DNA from 2 places in the Herbaspirillum sp. Her4 genome. Region 1 is predicted to be linked to the other one. Evidence: predicted binding sites of a transcription regulator. Region 1 holds the regulator's gene; the other holds the start of a gene.
The links. The regulator sigma-54, encoded in region 1, starts transcription at its own class of promoters, with help from an activator protein. The targets are predictions, from matches to a motif close to TGGCANGNAANCTGCTTT.
Positions count from the first base shown of each region.

Region 2: the regulator sigma-54 is predicted to act here: its motif matches at 3,323-3,340, upstream of ACWFUC_RS09510 (MSMEG_0572/Sll0783 family nitrogen starvation response protein).

Region 1 covers NZ_CM176330.1:93,403-100,829, forward strand. The annotation lists gene ACWFUC_RS00395 (KdsC family phosphatase) at 1-127, shown strand, start outside; gene lptC (LPS export ABC transporter periplasmic protein LptC) at 124-732, shown strand; gene lptA (lipopolysaccharide transport periplasmic protein LptA) at 784-1,422, shown strand; gene lptB (LPS export ABC transporter ATP-binding protein) at 1,425-2,168, shown strand; gene ACWFUC_RS00415 (RNA polymerase factor sigma-54) at 2,286-3,776, shown strand; gene hpf (ribosome hibernation-promoting factor, HPF/YfiA family) at 3,929-4,291, shown strand; gene ACWFUC_RS00425 (hypothetical protein) at 4,354-4,500, opposite strand; gene grxD (Grx4 family monothiol glutaredoxin) at 4,662-4,973, shown strand; gene ACWFUC_RS00435 (UbiX family flavin prenyltransferase) at 4,996-5,598, shown strand; gene ACWFUC_RS00440 (SDR family oxidoreductase) at 5,687-6,445, opposite strand; gene mdeB (alpha-ketoglutarate dehydrogenase) at 6,607-7,427, opposite strand, start outside.
Region 2 covers NZ_CM176330.1:2,082,397-2,089,823, reverse strand. The annotation lists gene ACWFUC_RS09530 (sll0787 family AIR synthase-like protein) at 1-68, opposite strand, end outside; gene ACWFUC_RS09525 (MSMEG_0567/Sll0786 family nitrogen starvation N-acetyltransferase) at 65-625, opposite strand; gene ACWFUC_RS09520 (MSMEG_0568 family radical SAM protein) at 627-1,709, opposite strand; gene ACWFUC_RS09515 (Nit6803 family nitrilase) at 1,666-2,748, opposite strand; gene ACWFUC_RS09510 (MSMEG_0572/Sll0783 family nitrogen starvation response protein) at 2,764-3,246, opposite strand; gene ACWFUC_RS09505 (aminotransferase-like domain-containing protein) at 3,690-5,084, shown strand; gene ACWFUC_RS09500 (HD-GYP domain-containing protein) at 5,266-6,480, shown strand; gene ACWFUC_RS09495 (hypothetical protein) at 6,515-6,664, opposite strand; gene glpK (glycerol kinase GlpK) at 6,810-7,427, opposite strand, start outside.

The sequences.
Region 1 (7,427 bases):
GGTGAAGTCGCGCAGCGACTACGTGACCCAGGCCAGCGGCGGCCATGGTGCCGTGCGCGAGATCTGCGACCTGGTGCTGGCAGCACAAGGCAACTACGAGGCGGCCCTCGCGCCGTACCTGGCATGAGCGGGCGCAGCGGAGAACGCAACGCCGAGCGCATCCGCCTGGCGGTGATCCTGGTGATCCTGATCGCCGGCGCCCTGGGCAGCTTCTGGGTGATGCAGGCCATGCGGGCTGCGGGCGACCAGCAACCGGCGCAGCGCCCGCGCGGCAAACCCGACTACTACCTGGAAAACTTCAACTACGTGCGCATGGGCCCGACCGGTCTGCCGCGCTATGACGTTGCGGGAACGAAGATGGTGCACTACCCCACGGATGACTCCTTCGAGATCACCAAGCCGGTGGTGCACAACCTGGACCAGAACCAGGCACCGATGGAGCTCTACTCGGATACCGCGCGCGTCACCGACGACCAGACACAGATCCACATGTACGGCAACGCCAATGCCATCCGCGCGCCCTACAAGGGCCGCGAGCAGATGCACCTGGTCTCGGAATACCTGCTGCTGTTGCCTGACGATGAAATCGTCAAGACCGACAAGCCGGTGGCCATGACCATGGGCACCACGCGCCTGAACGGCGTGGGCATGGTGGCCAACAATGCGACCCAGGTGGTGCAGCTGTTCGGCAATGTCCGCGGCTATTACGAGCCCACTCCGAAGAAACGCTAAGCCGGATGACTCCGGGATAAAAACGCCAAGAACCGATCAGACAGGAACCCAATGAAACGCTCATTCTTACTGCCGATGCTGATGCTGGCTGCCGTGTGCGGCGTGGCCAACGCCGAGAAGGCGGACTCCACCAAGCCGACCAACATCGAGGCAGACCAGATGGTCTACGATGACGTGCGCCAGGTGAAGACCTTTACCGGCAACGTGGTCATGACCCGCGGCACGCTGATCATCAAGGCCGGCCGCGTGGTATTGACGACCGACCAGTACGGTTATGAAAATGCGGTGCTGTATGCGGCCCCGGGCGCGCTGGCCAACTTCCGCCAGAAGCGTGACGGCGGTCCCAACCTGTGGATCGAAGGCCAGGCCGAGCGCATCGAGTATTCGGAGCAGACCGAAATCTCCAAGCTGTTCCAGCGCGCGCACATCCAGCGCATGGACGGCGATCGCATCACCGATGAAGTCAACGGCGAATTCATCTCCTACGACAGCCGCGCCGAATTCTATTCCGTGAACAACACCGCCACCGGCGAGAGCAAGCCGGGCGCAGGCCGCATCACTGCGGTGATCCAGCCCAAGAATCCGCCGCCGGCAGGCAGCACCGCGCCGGCCACCCCGTCGGCCCAGCCCGCGGGCAAGAACAACGCCGCGCAGCCTGCAACGCGTCGCGACAGCGGAAAGGATCAGTAACGATGGCAGTCAGCTCGCTGGTCGTTCGCGGCCTGAAGAAAAGTTATGGCGCGCGCCAGGTAGTGCGCGATGTCTCGATGGAATTGCGCAGCGGCGAGGTGGTCGGCCTGCTCGGCCCCAATGGGGCCGGCAAGACCACCTCGTTCTACATGATCGTGGGACTGGTGCCTTCCGATGGTGGCGAGATCGACCTCGATGGCGCGTCCATTTCGCGCATGCCGATCCACAAGCGTGCCACCATGGGCTTGTCCTACCTGCCGCAGGAAGCCTCGGTATTCCGCAAGCTGACGGTGGAAGACAATATCCGCGCCGTGCTGGAACTGCGCCGGGAAGAGGGCAAGCCGCTCTCGCGCGATGAAATCGAAGGCCGCCTCAACAACCTGCTGCACGAATTGCAGATCGAGAAGCTGCGCGAAAGCCAGGCGCTGTCGCTCTCGGGCGGTGAACGCCGGCGCGTCGAGATCGCCCGCGCACTGGCCACCGATCCGCGCTTCGTGCTGCTGGATGAACCGTTCGCCGGTATCGACCCGATTGCCGTGATCGAGATTCAGCGCATCGTGCGCTTCCTGAAGGAACGCGGCATCGGCGTGCTGATCACCGACCACAACGTGCGCGAAACGCTGGGCATCTGTGATCGCGCCTACATCATCAACCAGGGCACGGTGCTGGCCAGCGGCAATCCGGAAGAGATCATCGCCAACGAGTCGGTGCGCCGCGTGTATCTGGGCGAGCATTTCCGCATGTAAGCGGTGCAGTCGGCTTGCCCGATACGCTTGAAGAAATACAGAGTGCGCATCACGTAATACGCAATACGCAACGACCGGCAGAGCAACCAGCGGGCCACGCCGCTTTCAGAAAGACAGATGAAACAGTCGCTCCAGTTACGTACCTCGCAGCACCTCGCATTGACGCCGCAACTGCAGCAGTCGATCAGACTGTTGCAACTGTCGACGCTGGAACTGCACCAGGAACTGGAACAGATCCTCTCCGACAATCCCCTGCTGGAACGCCTCGACGACGCGCTCGACAATTCGGTACGTCTGCTGGCCGATGGCGCGGTCTCCAGTTCGCCCTCCAGCGGCGTTGCCGAAACCAGTCACGAAGGCAGCGGCGAAGCGGCCCCGGCCGCCAGCGATGGCGATTCCAGCTTCGACTACCAGGACAACGCGCCGGAAGCCGGTGTCACGGGGGATGCCGACTGGAGCTTCGACGACGTCGCGCGCAGCGGCAAGTCGCCAGACGATGACGATGCCCGTCCACAACTCGAAGCGCACGAACTGACCCTGCGCGAACACCTGCTGGAACAGATCCGCGTGACCGCACGCACCCTGCGTGATCGTGCGCTGCTGGAACTGCTCACCGATGCGCTCGACGAGAGCGGCTATCTGGAAGAGCCGCTGGAAGACATCCACGCGCGCCTGCCCGAAGAGCTGGGCATCGACATGGAAGAGCTGTCGATTTCGCTCAAGCTGCTGCAGAGCCTGGACCCGGCGGGTGTCGGTGCGCGCAGTGCCGGCGAATGCCTGGCCCTGCAGATCCGCCGCCTGCCCAAGATTCCCTTCGTGACGCGCAAGCTGGCCTTGAGGATCGTGGAGGATTACCTGCCGCTGTTTGCACAACGCGATTTCAACAAGATCAAGAAGGCACTGGATTGCGATGACGAAGACCTGCGTGAAGCGCAGGCCGTGATCCGCCAGTGCCGTCCGCATCCGGGTGCGGAATTCGCGCGTGATGCCTCGGACTATGTGGTGCCGGACGTGATTGTCAAGCAGACAAAGAACGGCTGGCAGGTCATGCTCAACCATGAGGTCATGCCCAAGCTGCGCGTCAATGCGATGTATGCCAGTGCATTGAAGCAAGCCAAGGGAGAAGGTTCGCTGTCGTCGCAGTTGCAGGAAGCCAAGTGGCTCATCAAGAACATGCGGCAACGTTTCGATACAATTTTGCGCGTCGCGCAGGCTATTGTGGAACGTCAAAGAAACTTCTTTTCACATGGGGCAGTCGCCATGCGCCCCCTTGTGCTGCGTGAAATTGCTGATACACTGGGTCTACACGAGAGCACCATCTCTCGCGTGACGACTCAGAAATACATGCTCACTCCGCATGGAATGTTTGAGTTGAAATACTTCTTCGGTAGCCATGTCGCGACTGAAACCGGAGGTGAAGCATCCTCCACCGCGATACGGGCGCTGATCAAACAGTTGATAGGAGCCGAGAACCCGCAGACCCCATTATCCGATAGCAAGATTGCGGATATGCTGGCAGAACAAGGCATGGTGGTCGCGCGACGCACAGTCGCCAAATACCGCGAAGTGTTGAAGATTCCGCCGGTCAATCTCCGCAAGTCCCTCTGAGTTTTTCCTCAGTTTTTCTGCAGTACCGTTGCTGTGTTCAGGCAAGCATCCGACTGATGCCCGCGCCATCCGACACGAAGACCGTGCCCGTGGTACAGCTGCAGCAGGATCGATTGCACGAACCTCCAGTGACTTCACGATAGGAGTCTTGTATGAATCTGACCATCAGTGGACACCACCTCGAACTGACCCCCGCCATCCGGGAATACGTGCAAAGCAAGCTCTCGCGTATCAAGCGCCATTTCGACAACGTGATCGACGTCAGCGTGATCCTGAGCGTAGATAAACTCACAGAAAAGGAAAAGCGCCAAAAAGCGGAAATCAACGTCCACATCAAGGGGAAGGATCTACATGCGGAAAGCATCGCACACGACCTCTACGCTGCCATTGACACGCTGATCGACAAGCTCGATCGCCAGGTCATCAAGCACAAGGACAAGTTGCAGGAGCATCACTCCATGGCCAAGCGCCTGCCGGACGAAACGCCGGAGGATGCGGTGGCCGGAGCGGCATAAGCCAGGACACCCTCGGCAAGCCACCTCGCAGCCGCAAGGCTGCTGAGAAAGCCAGCCGAATTTCATGAGGAAGGGGCGCGCAAGCGCCCTTTTTCATTTGCGGCCGCCGAACTGGCCAAGCCTGTGGAAAAGATATAAATCATTGCGTAAAGCAACTTTTCCACCGCCGCTGCTGACGATGATGCAAGGGACGGCTTGAATGTCTTCACGGCACCCTCATCTTCGACACAAGAATTTGCATACGATATAAATCATTTCCTCGATGCAATTTTTTGCCCGTTCAGACAGGCCACCAGCATGCAGGCGATTTCAACGCGCCCGCCGGCTTTTCCCTATAATGTCGGGCAATCCCATTTTTAAAGGCACAGCCATGAGCGACGTCCAATCCTGGATCAAAGAAACCGTGACCCAAAACCCCGTGGTGCTGTTCATGAAGGGCACTGCACAGTTCCCCCAATGCGGCTTTTCCGGCAAGGCCATCCAGCTGCTGAAGGCCAGCGGTGCCGAGAACATCGTCACCGTCAACGTGCTGGAAAGCCCGGACGTGCGCCAGGGCATCAAGGAATACTCGAACTGGCCGACCATTCCTCAGCTGTACGTGAAGGGTGAATTCGTCGGCGGCTCCGACATCATGACCGAGATGTACGAGTCCGGCGAACTGCAGACCCTGATCAAGGGCTGAGTTTTACTTGCCTGACTGACTCATGAGCAGTTCTTCCAGCCAGCCGCGCCAGCGCCTGATCGTTGCGATCACCGGTGCCACCGGTGCCATCTATGGCGTGCGGCTGCTGGAGCATCTGCGCAAGCATGGCCAGGTGGAAACGCACCTGATGGTGTCCGAAGCGGGTGTACTCAACCTGCATCAGGAACTGGACATGCGGCGCAAGGATGTAGAAGCGCTGGCCGATGTGGTGCACAACGTGCGCGATGTCGGCGCCTGCATCGCCAGCGGCTCCTTCGCCTCCACCGGCATGGTGGTGGCGCCCTGTTCGATGAAGACCCTGGCCGCCGTGGCGCATGGTCTGTCCGACAACCTCATCACCCGCGCAGCGGATGTGGTGCTCAAGGAACGCCGCCGGCTGGTGCTGATGGTGCGTGAGACCCCGTTCAATCTGGCCCATCTGCGCAACATGACATCCGTCACCGAAATGGGCGGCGTGATCTTCCCGCCCCTGCCCGGCTTCTACCAGCGCCCTGCTTCCATGGAAGAGATGGTGGACCACACGCTGGGACGCGTGCTGGACATGTTCGGGATTTCAATGCAGTTGACGCCGGAGTGGAAGGGCATGAAGGGCGGGACTGAGTGATGCGTTAACCCTTATCACGTTCGGGCAAAGAAAATTGGCCGCAGCTCATCACTGCGGCCATTTCTTCATCTGGCGAATATAAACCGGCTCACCCCCGCCCGATATACGGCATCTTGGTCGCCATCACCGTCATGAACTGCACATTGGCCTCCAGCGGCAGGCTGTCCATGTAGAGGATGGCACGGGCCACGTGTTCGGCATCCATGGTCGGTTCGACCTTGGTCGAGCCATCAGCCTGGAGCGTGCCCTTCTTCATGAGCGTAGTCATGTCGGTGGAGGCATTGCCGATATCGATCTGCCCGCAGGCGATGTCATAGGCGCGGCCATCCAGCGAGGTGGCCTTGGTCAGCCCCGTAATGGCATGCTTGGTGGCGGTATAGGAGGCCGAGAACGGGCGCGGTGCATGCGCCGAGATCGAGCCGTTGTTGATGATGCGCCCGCCGCGCGGCGACTGATCCTTCATGATGCGGAAGGCTTCCTGAGTGCAGAGAAAAACGCCGGTCAGGTTGATGTCCACCGCCGCCTTCCACTGCTCCACGCTCAGTTCTTCCAGCGACACCGGCGGCGCAAAGATGCCGGCATTGTTGAAGAGCAGGTCCAGCCGTCCGAAACGCTCGCGGGTCCTGGCGAAGAGCTGCTTCACCGAGGCCGGATCGGTCACGTCGGCCGCCACCACCAGCGCGTTGGCACCATGTTCGCCGGCCAGCTTGACGGTTTCTTCAAGCGCATCCTGGCGGCGTCCGGCCAGGGCGACGCCATAGCCTTCGCGCAGCAGCGCGAGCGTGATCTGCCGGCCAATGCCGGAACCTGCGCCGGTCACCAGCGCGATACGTTTGGGTGCAGCCATCGTGTGTACTCCTCACTCACTGTAGTTCATGGACGATGCGCATCACGGAGCCATAAAAAAACCGCCCGTGATGCACGGGCGGTTTCACTATAACAAACACGGCGTCGGGCCAGATGAGAGATTTTCAATCCGGCTGGCCGCCGTTCATGTATCGCTCCACTTCATACTGAGGACGACAAGGGCTTGTTCGTATCGATACCCAATGTACGCGCTGCTTCTTCAAGCCGCGCACGTTCATCGACCCATACTTCACACAAGGCCGTATAGGCAATCCAGCGCGCATCGATCTCGAAGAAGTCCCGCAAATTCACCCGCGTATCACTGCGGCCAAACCCGTCCGTCCCCAGCGTCACATAAGGTGCCGGCACGAAGGCGCGAATGCTCTCGGGCAAGGTACGGATGTAATCGCTGACCGCAATCACGGGCGCCACACTGCCCTGCAATTGCGCTGTGACATAGGGCTGGCCATCGCTGCCCGACAAGCGCTGTGCGCGTTGTGCCGCCACGCCATCCCGCGCCAGTTCGGTATAGCTGGTCACGCTCCACACCTCGGCCTCGATCTGCCAGTGCTGCTGCAGCAGCGCAGCCGCCGCCACGGCTTCCTTGAGGATGGGGCCGGAACCCAGCAGCCGCACTGGCGCCCCGGGCTTGCGGCCGAGACAGTACATGCCGCGCAGGATGCCCTCCTGCACGCCGTCCGGAAGACTGGGCTGGGCCTCGTTCTCGTTGGTGACGGTGATGTAGTAGAAGACGTCATCGCCGCGTTCCATCATGCGCCGCATACCCTCATCCAGGATCACCGCCAGCTCATAGGCATAGGCCGGATCATAGGACACACAGTTGGGAATCGATGCGGCCGTCACCAGACTGTTGCCGTCCTGGTGCTGCAGTCCTTCGCCGCCCAAGGTCGTGCGGCCGGAGGTGGCACCGATCAGGAAGCCGCGCGCACGCTGGTCCGCCGCCGCCCAGATCAGGTCGCCGA
Region 2 (7,427 bases), 2.0 Mb from region 1:
ATGCCGCGCGAGGCACGCAGGGTCTCGATGATCTGCGCCAGCGTGGGCGCACTGTCGCGCGCATTCATGGCGTGCGCTCCTCGCGACCGACGACGAAACCGACATCGCCATCGCTGATCGGGGGATAGAACGACAGGTCGGCCTGCATCAGGTGATGCGGCAGGCCATGGACTTCAATCTCTGCCAGCGTATGCCAGTGCAGGCGGTGAAACAGCGGCGCATTCTGGCTCTGCACCTGGGCCAGGAAGGTGTGGCAGCCGTGCGCATGCGCAGTGCAGACGGCCAGCCGGATGAGACCGCTGCCGACCGAGCCGACGCGGCGCGCATGCCGTGCCACGGCCAGCCGCGAGCCATGCCACACGCCTGGCGAAGATTCATGGATTCGCACCGTTCCTATGATTTCCTGCCAACCCTCATCGCGCTCCAGAACGGCCACGATGGGCATGGCGATGGCATCGGTAGCGTCGCCATCGTCCTCCTGAAATACCTTCTGTTCGGCGCAAAATACGGCGCGGCGCAGGCGGCGCGCTGCTTCGCGTTCCCCAGTGTCCAGCGCCAGCTTGATGCGCACGCCCCGCGCCAGGATCTCGGGGGCCAGCGATGCGTGTTCGGCGACGTCGCTCATCTCACTTCCTTTCGAACGAAGACAGCGAAGAGCAGGCACCGCACTTGCCGCACCCGGCCTTGGCATCGCCCGATCGCATGCCGGCGTGCTCCAGCATGGCCGCCAGCGGTGCCAGCAGGCGGCGCATGGCGACGGCATCCGGCGAGGGATGGTCTTCCAGCGGCGTGCCCGAGATCGGTACAAACGGCACCACGAAGGGATACACGCCCAGCGCGATGAGCTGCTCGCTCATTTTCAGGATGGCCTCGTCGCTGTCGCCCAGGCCGGCCAGGATGTAGGTGCTGACCTGCCCGCGCCCGAAGACCTCGACGGCAGCGGCGAAGGCTTCCATGTAGCGCTCGACAGGTACGGTGGCCTTGCCGGGCATGATGCGTTTGCGCACTTCCGGCGTGACCGCTTCCAGATGCATGCCCAGGGTATCGATGCCGGCATCGGCCATGCGGCGGAACCAGGCATTGTCGTCCGGCGGCTCGCACTGGCCCTGGATCGGCAGGTTCACCGCCGACTTCACGCCGAAGGCGCTTTCGCACAGCAGCTGCGCGCCGCGATCGGTGGCATTGGGGGTACCGGTGGTCATGACCATGTGCTTGACGCCATCAAGCAGCACCGCCGCGCGCGCCACCTCGCCCAATTGCTCGGGGGTCTTGCGCAGGATGGTGCGGCCGGCCGCCAGCGACTGGCCGATGGCGCAGAACTGGCAGGACTTGCGGCGGCTCTCGTAACGGATGCAGCTCTGCAGGATGGTGGTGGCCAGCACATCGGCGCCGTGCAGCGTGGCGATCTTGCCGTAGGGGATGCCATCGAAGGTCTGCATCTTGTAGAAGCGCGGCTGGTGCGGGAAGGACACCACGCCCACCTCGACACCATCGCGCAGGATGCGGGCAGCGCCATCGGCACCCGGCTGCGTGGCCACGTAGGGCGAGGACCAGGCCCCGGCGGTATGCACCGGGATCATCACGGTGTGACCATCGACGGTCACCGCCTTGTGATCCGACGGCCCTGCCCCGCCCCGGCGGCTCTGCGCGCCGGCAGCGGGATCGTCAAGACGCAGTCCCAGGGACTGCAGTTCCGAGATCAGCTCCACGGCCGCCTTGCGGCTCGGGCGCTGGGGATGCAACTGGATGACGGCTGTCTGCATGAGGGAACCTCGCGGAAGGATGAGTGACGGGAGCAGGCTGTTCGGCCGGGAACAGCGAGCACATGGGAGCAGTGCGGCGATCATCGATCACCAGGTGCAGCAGTTCCGGGCGCGCATAGTGGCCCACCGAATCCATCATGCGCTTGCGCTTGGTGACCAGTTCCATGTCGAGGTCGGCCACCAGGATGCCTTCGCCACTGCGCAGGGGCTCGGCCAGCAGCTTGCCTTCGGGCGACACGATGGCGGTACAGCAGCCACCGCGCAGCGCCTTCTGCGCCTGGGGATCGGGCTCGATGGCGGCGATCTGTTCATCGCTGAGCCAGCCGGTCGCATTGATGACGAAGCAGCCCGATTCGAGGGCGTGATGGCGGATGGTCACCTCCATCTGGTCGGCAAAGATCTGCCCCACCATGGAGCCGGGGAATTGCGCGCAGTGGATTTCCTCGTGCTGCGCCATCAGGCTGTAGCGCGCCAGCGGGTTGTAGTGTTCCCAGCAGGCCAGCGCACCGAGGCGGCCGACGGCGGTCGGCACCACCTTCAGGCCGCTGGCATCGCCCTGGCCCCAGATCATGCGTTCGTGATAGGTCGGCGTGATCTTGCGGCGCTTCAGCACCAGCGTGCCATCGGCATCGAAGACCAGCTGCGCGTTGTAGAGCGTGCCGTGGTCGCGTTCATTGACGCCCAGTACCACCACCGTCCCGTGTTGGCGAGCGGCGGCGGATACGGCCTGGGTCACGGGACCGGGCACCGTCACGGCGCGCTCGTAGAGCAGCAGGTGTTCCGGCCCCGAGGCGAAGGGCGGCCGCACGAACGAGAAATACGGATAGTAGGGAACGAAGGTCTCCGGGAAGACCACCAGTTGCGCACCTTGGGCCGCAGCATCGGCGATGGCCTGGCACACCTTGGCCACGGTGCCGTGTTCGCTGTCGAGGTCGGGCGCGATCTGCACCGCCGCCGCCCGTACCGTTCTCTTGTGCATGCTCATGGGCCGCCCTTCCGCTTACAGGGTCCAGGTGTCGAGGATGAAGGCGTTGTCGCGACGATGCAGCAGCACCAGGTCCAGCACGTCCAGCGGATTGATGGGACGGATGCCCGGGATCAGCGAGGGCTCGCCATGGCCGTACAAAGCCTGCAGCGCGAAGCGGCAGGCGTAGACCTTGCCGCCCTCTTCCATGAACTTGACGATCTGCTTGTTGAAGTTCTGGTGACCGGGGAAAGCCTCATCCCCCAGGGTGGGGAAACCGCGCTGCACGCCCAGGGTCACGCCGGGACCATAGAGCAGGATCGAGGTCTCGAACCCCTTGCGCTTCAGGCGCGTGGCCTGCAACAGATTGACGAAACCGATCGAGCCTTCGAATGCCACGGTGTGGAAGGTCACCAGCGCTTTTTCGCCCGGCTGGGCTTTGACGTCTTCGAATACCTTCTCTTCATAATCCACCAGGAAATCGCCGGGGGCGTGGGCTGCTTTGGTGACTGCGGGCATGGTGATACTCCTCTCGATTGCTGTGGGTCGGCACTTGGGGAAGTGGTCCGGCGACCTCGCCGCGACGCTGGCATTGAATGCATCAGGCGTGCCACCGGCACCCCGTCAATGCAGGAATTGACTGCATAAAAATCCCGTCAATCTCTGCGCGCGAAGGCGCAGGCCAGCATCGGTGCGGCTTGGCGAATCATGATCGGCGAGGTGTTTTTTGACCCTGGCGAAGCAATCCATTCAATCGCTCCATACAATTCACCAACACCGCGCAAACCCGCTTGCACTCTGGCGCGGCGAGATGTGTTGAGTTGGTGCGCAAGGGCGCGCGACGTGATGCACGACGGTGCAATTGGCGACAACCGCGGCGGCGATTGGATGGAATGCAACTTGCATTCAATGAGATGTTTCGATGCAGTCAATATTGAACGCCGGCAATCAAGGAAGGCACCATGTCCAAGCACAGCAGCGTGTGGGTTCCCAAGTTGAAGAAGGGCGGCGGCCCGCTCTATCTGGCCATCGCCAATGCGATTGCCGAGGATGTCGCCACCGGCCACCTGCAACCCGAACAGCGTCTGCCGCCGCAGCGCAAGCTGGCCGAGTTGCTGGACCTGGACTTCACCACCGTGGCCCGCGCCTATACGGAAGCGCATCGGCGCGGCCTGGTGGATTCGGTGGTGGGACGCGGCACCTTCGTCTGCGGCAAGCGCCGGCCGCGCATTCCGCGCGTGACCGAAGGCCGGCCCAACGTCGACATGTCGATGAACATGCCGCCCGAGCCGGAGTCGCCGGAGCTGATGGAATTGATGCAGGCGGGCTGGAACAAGGTCAACGGCCGCCTGCGTGATCTGCTGCGCTATCAGGATTTCGGCGGCTCGACTGAGGATCGTGAGGCCGGCGCGCTCTGGCTGCGCCGGCGCGCGCTGGTGGTGGAACCGGAGCGGGTGCTGGTGACGCCGGGCGCACAATGTGCGCTGCTGGCCATCCTGACCATGCTGGTCGGGCCGGGCGGCGTGCTCTGTTGCGAGGACGTGACCTATCCCGGCCTGCGGGCGCTGGCCGGCCATCTCAACATCAAGCTGGTCGGCTTGCCGATGGACAACGAAGGCATCGATGCCGTGGCCTTCGCCGGTGCCTGCGCGCAATATGCGCCCAAGGCGCTGTACTGCAATCCCACCCTGCTCAATCCGACCACCTGCACCACCTCGCTGTCACGCCGCCAGGCGCTGGTGGACATTGCGCGCCATTATGAAGTGGCCATCATCGAGGATGACGCCTATGGCTTCCTGCCACGCGCAGCGCCGCCGGCCATCGCCAGCATCGGCAGCGAGCTGACTTACTATGTGACCGGCCTGGCCAAAAGCGTAGGCGCGGGCCTGCGCATTGCCTACATGGTGGCCCCCGACGATGCCGCCGCCGCGCGCCTGACCGCAGCCCTGCGCGCCACCACGGTGATGGCCTCGCCACTCACCTCGACCCTCGCCACACACTGGATCCGCGACGGCGTGGCCGACCTGGCGCTGGCCAACATCCGCAAGGAATCGATGGCGCGGCAGAAGATCGTGGCCCGCATCCTCCCCGAGCACAGTTATGCCTCGGAAGCGGAGGCCTTCCATCTGTGGCTCAAGCTGCCCGGCGGCTGGCAGGCCAGCAGCTTTTCGGCGCAGATGCGCAGCAACGGCGTGGCCGTGGTGGGCGTGGACGCCTTCTCGGTGACAGCGGCCCCGCTGCAGGCGGTACGGGTGTGCATCGGCGGCGTCGCCAGCCGCAGTGACCTGCAGCACGCCCTGGGCCTGATCCGCAGCACCCTCGCCGAGCAGCCGCTGATCAAGCCGGCGGTGGTCTGAGCGGCCCGTTCGGGACGAAATTAGCGAAATCGCAACAAGCAGAATCGTTCACATATGGTCATGCATATGAGATCATTAACGACCGGCAATCCTGACCGCACTGCCCTCGGCGCTCTACCGCCTGCGGCCCAGGGATGCCACGCCAACCCGTTCCCCGGTGCGCCGGAAAGATGTACGAGAAATGTTGAAAAAAATTAAAACGGAGGATCTGGTCCTCGGGATGTATTTCTGCGGCTTCGAAGCGGCCTGGCTGGACCATCCGTTCTGGAAGAACAAGTTCCTGCTCAAGAACGAAGCCGACCTCAGGCAGGCGCATGGCAGCGGCATCGAGCACTGCTGGATCGATCCGGAGCGCGGCCTGGATGTGGCCGAAGCGGCTGCCGAGACCGGGCAGGATGACGCCGCAGCGCCCGCCGAGCCGAGCCCCGAACTGCCGCCCGGCCCCGACATTGACACCACCCTGCTGGACGCCGAAGCCCTGCGCGAGAACGCCAAGAAGGCGACCAAGGCCATGTTCAGCGAAGCCCGGCTGGGCAAGGCGCTGGACATGGAGCGCTGCGTCACGGTGGTGGAAGAAATTGCCGGTGCCGTCCTGCAAAGCCCGAATGGCACGCTCAGCGTGCTGCGCCTGAAGCTGGCCGATGAATATACCTACCTGCACTCGGTGGCGGTTTGCGCCCTGATGGTGGCCCTGGGCCGCACCCTGGGCCTGGATGAGAAGGCCTGCCGCGAAGCCGGCCTGGGCGGCTTCCTCCATGATGTGGGCAAGGCCTTCCTGCCGCATGAACTGCTCAACAAGCCGGGCAAGCTGACCGACGAAGAATTCACCCAGATCAAGAAGCACCCCGAGCTGGGCTACAAATACCTGAGCCAGGACCCCAACGTGCCCGATTACGCGCGCGATGTCTGCCTGCACCATCACGAGAAGATGGATGGCCACGGCTATCCGGAACTGCTGCGCAGTGGCCAGATCAGCCTGTATGCGCGCATGGCGGCGATCTGCGACGTGTATGACGCGCTCACCTCGGACCGTCCCTACAAGCGTGCCTGGGACCCGGCCGAAGCGATTTCCAGCATGGCGTCCTGGACCGGCCACTTCGACCGCGCCATGTTCCTGGCCTTCGTCAAGACCCTCGGCATCTATCCGGTGGGTTCCATCGTCAAGCTGGAATCCGGCCGCTCCGGCTTCGTGATCCGCCAGAATGCGCAGGACCTGACGCGGCCGGTACTGAAGGTGTTCCGCTACAACGACGACATGGAAATGAGCGACACCGAGATCCTCGACCTCATGGCCACGCCCGAAGCCGATACCATCGTTGCCCGTGGCGGCGAGGAATGGGCGCGCCTGAGCCATCTCGATACCATGCACATGCTCAGTACGGGCACACCCTCCTGAGCCTGAGCCCGCGGACCGGACCGGTCCGGCCTGTTCAGGCCATCCCCAGCACCGTCATGAAGTGACGCCCGTGCGCCTCGTGCGAGGCCGCGGGCACGCTGATGTCACATGCCATCAGGAAGGTGGTGGCAGCCTCGATGAAGCCATCGGCCAGTTGCATCGCGTCCAGCAGCAGGTGTTCCATGATCCGCTCCTTGTCTCATGCCCGGCAGCGGGATGCGCCGGGCTTGAGAGGATCATGGCGCAGTGTTGTTATCGTCCTGTGTCAAAAGGCGTGCGCCCTGTTTCAATTGAAACCGGCGGAACCAACGCCCCGTTCCGAGAGCGCCTCAGCCTGCGCTGACCTGCCGAATCGCCGCTTCCCACGCGTGGATGCGCTCCTGCGCCTGCTCGCGCGTGAAGCGCGGCTCGAAAGTGCGCTCCATGCGCCACTGCGCGGACAGCTCCGACAAATCACGATAGACACCGGTGGCCACTCCGGCCAGATAGGCCGCACCCAGCGCGGTGGTTTCGGTGACCTGGGGACGGATCACCGGAATGCCCAGCAGATCGGCCTGGAACTGCAGCAGCAGATTGTTGGCCGCCGCCCCGCCATCCACGCGCAATTCGGTGATGGGCGAGACCGCATCCTTGACCATCGCGTTAAGCAAGGCAGTGCTCTGGAAAGCGATTGATTCCAGCGCCGCGCGGGCGATGTGAGCCACCGTGCTGCCCCGGCTCAAGCCGACGATGGCACCCTTGGCACCGGGATTCCAGTAGGGCGCACCCAGCCCCGTGAAGGACGGCACGAACACCACCCCGCCCGAATCTTCCACCGTGCAGGCCAGGCCCTCGACGTCGGTGGAAGTCTTGATGGCCTTGAGGCCATCGCGCAGCCACTGCACCACGGCACCGCCGATGAAGACACTCCCTTCGAGCGCATATTGTTTGCGTTCATCGACCTGGCA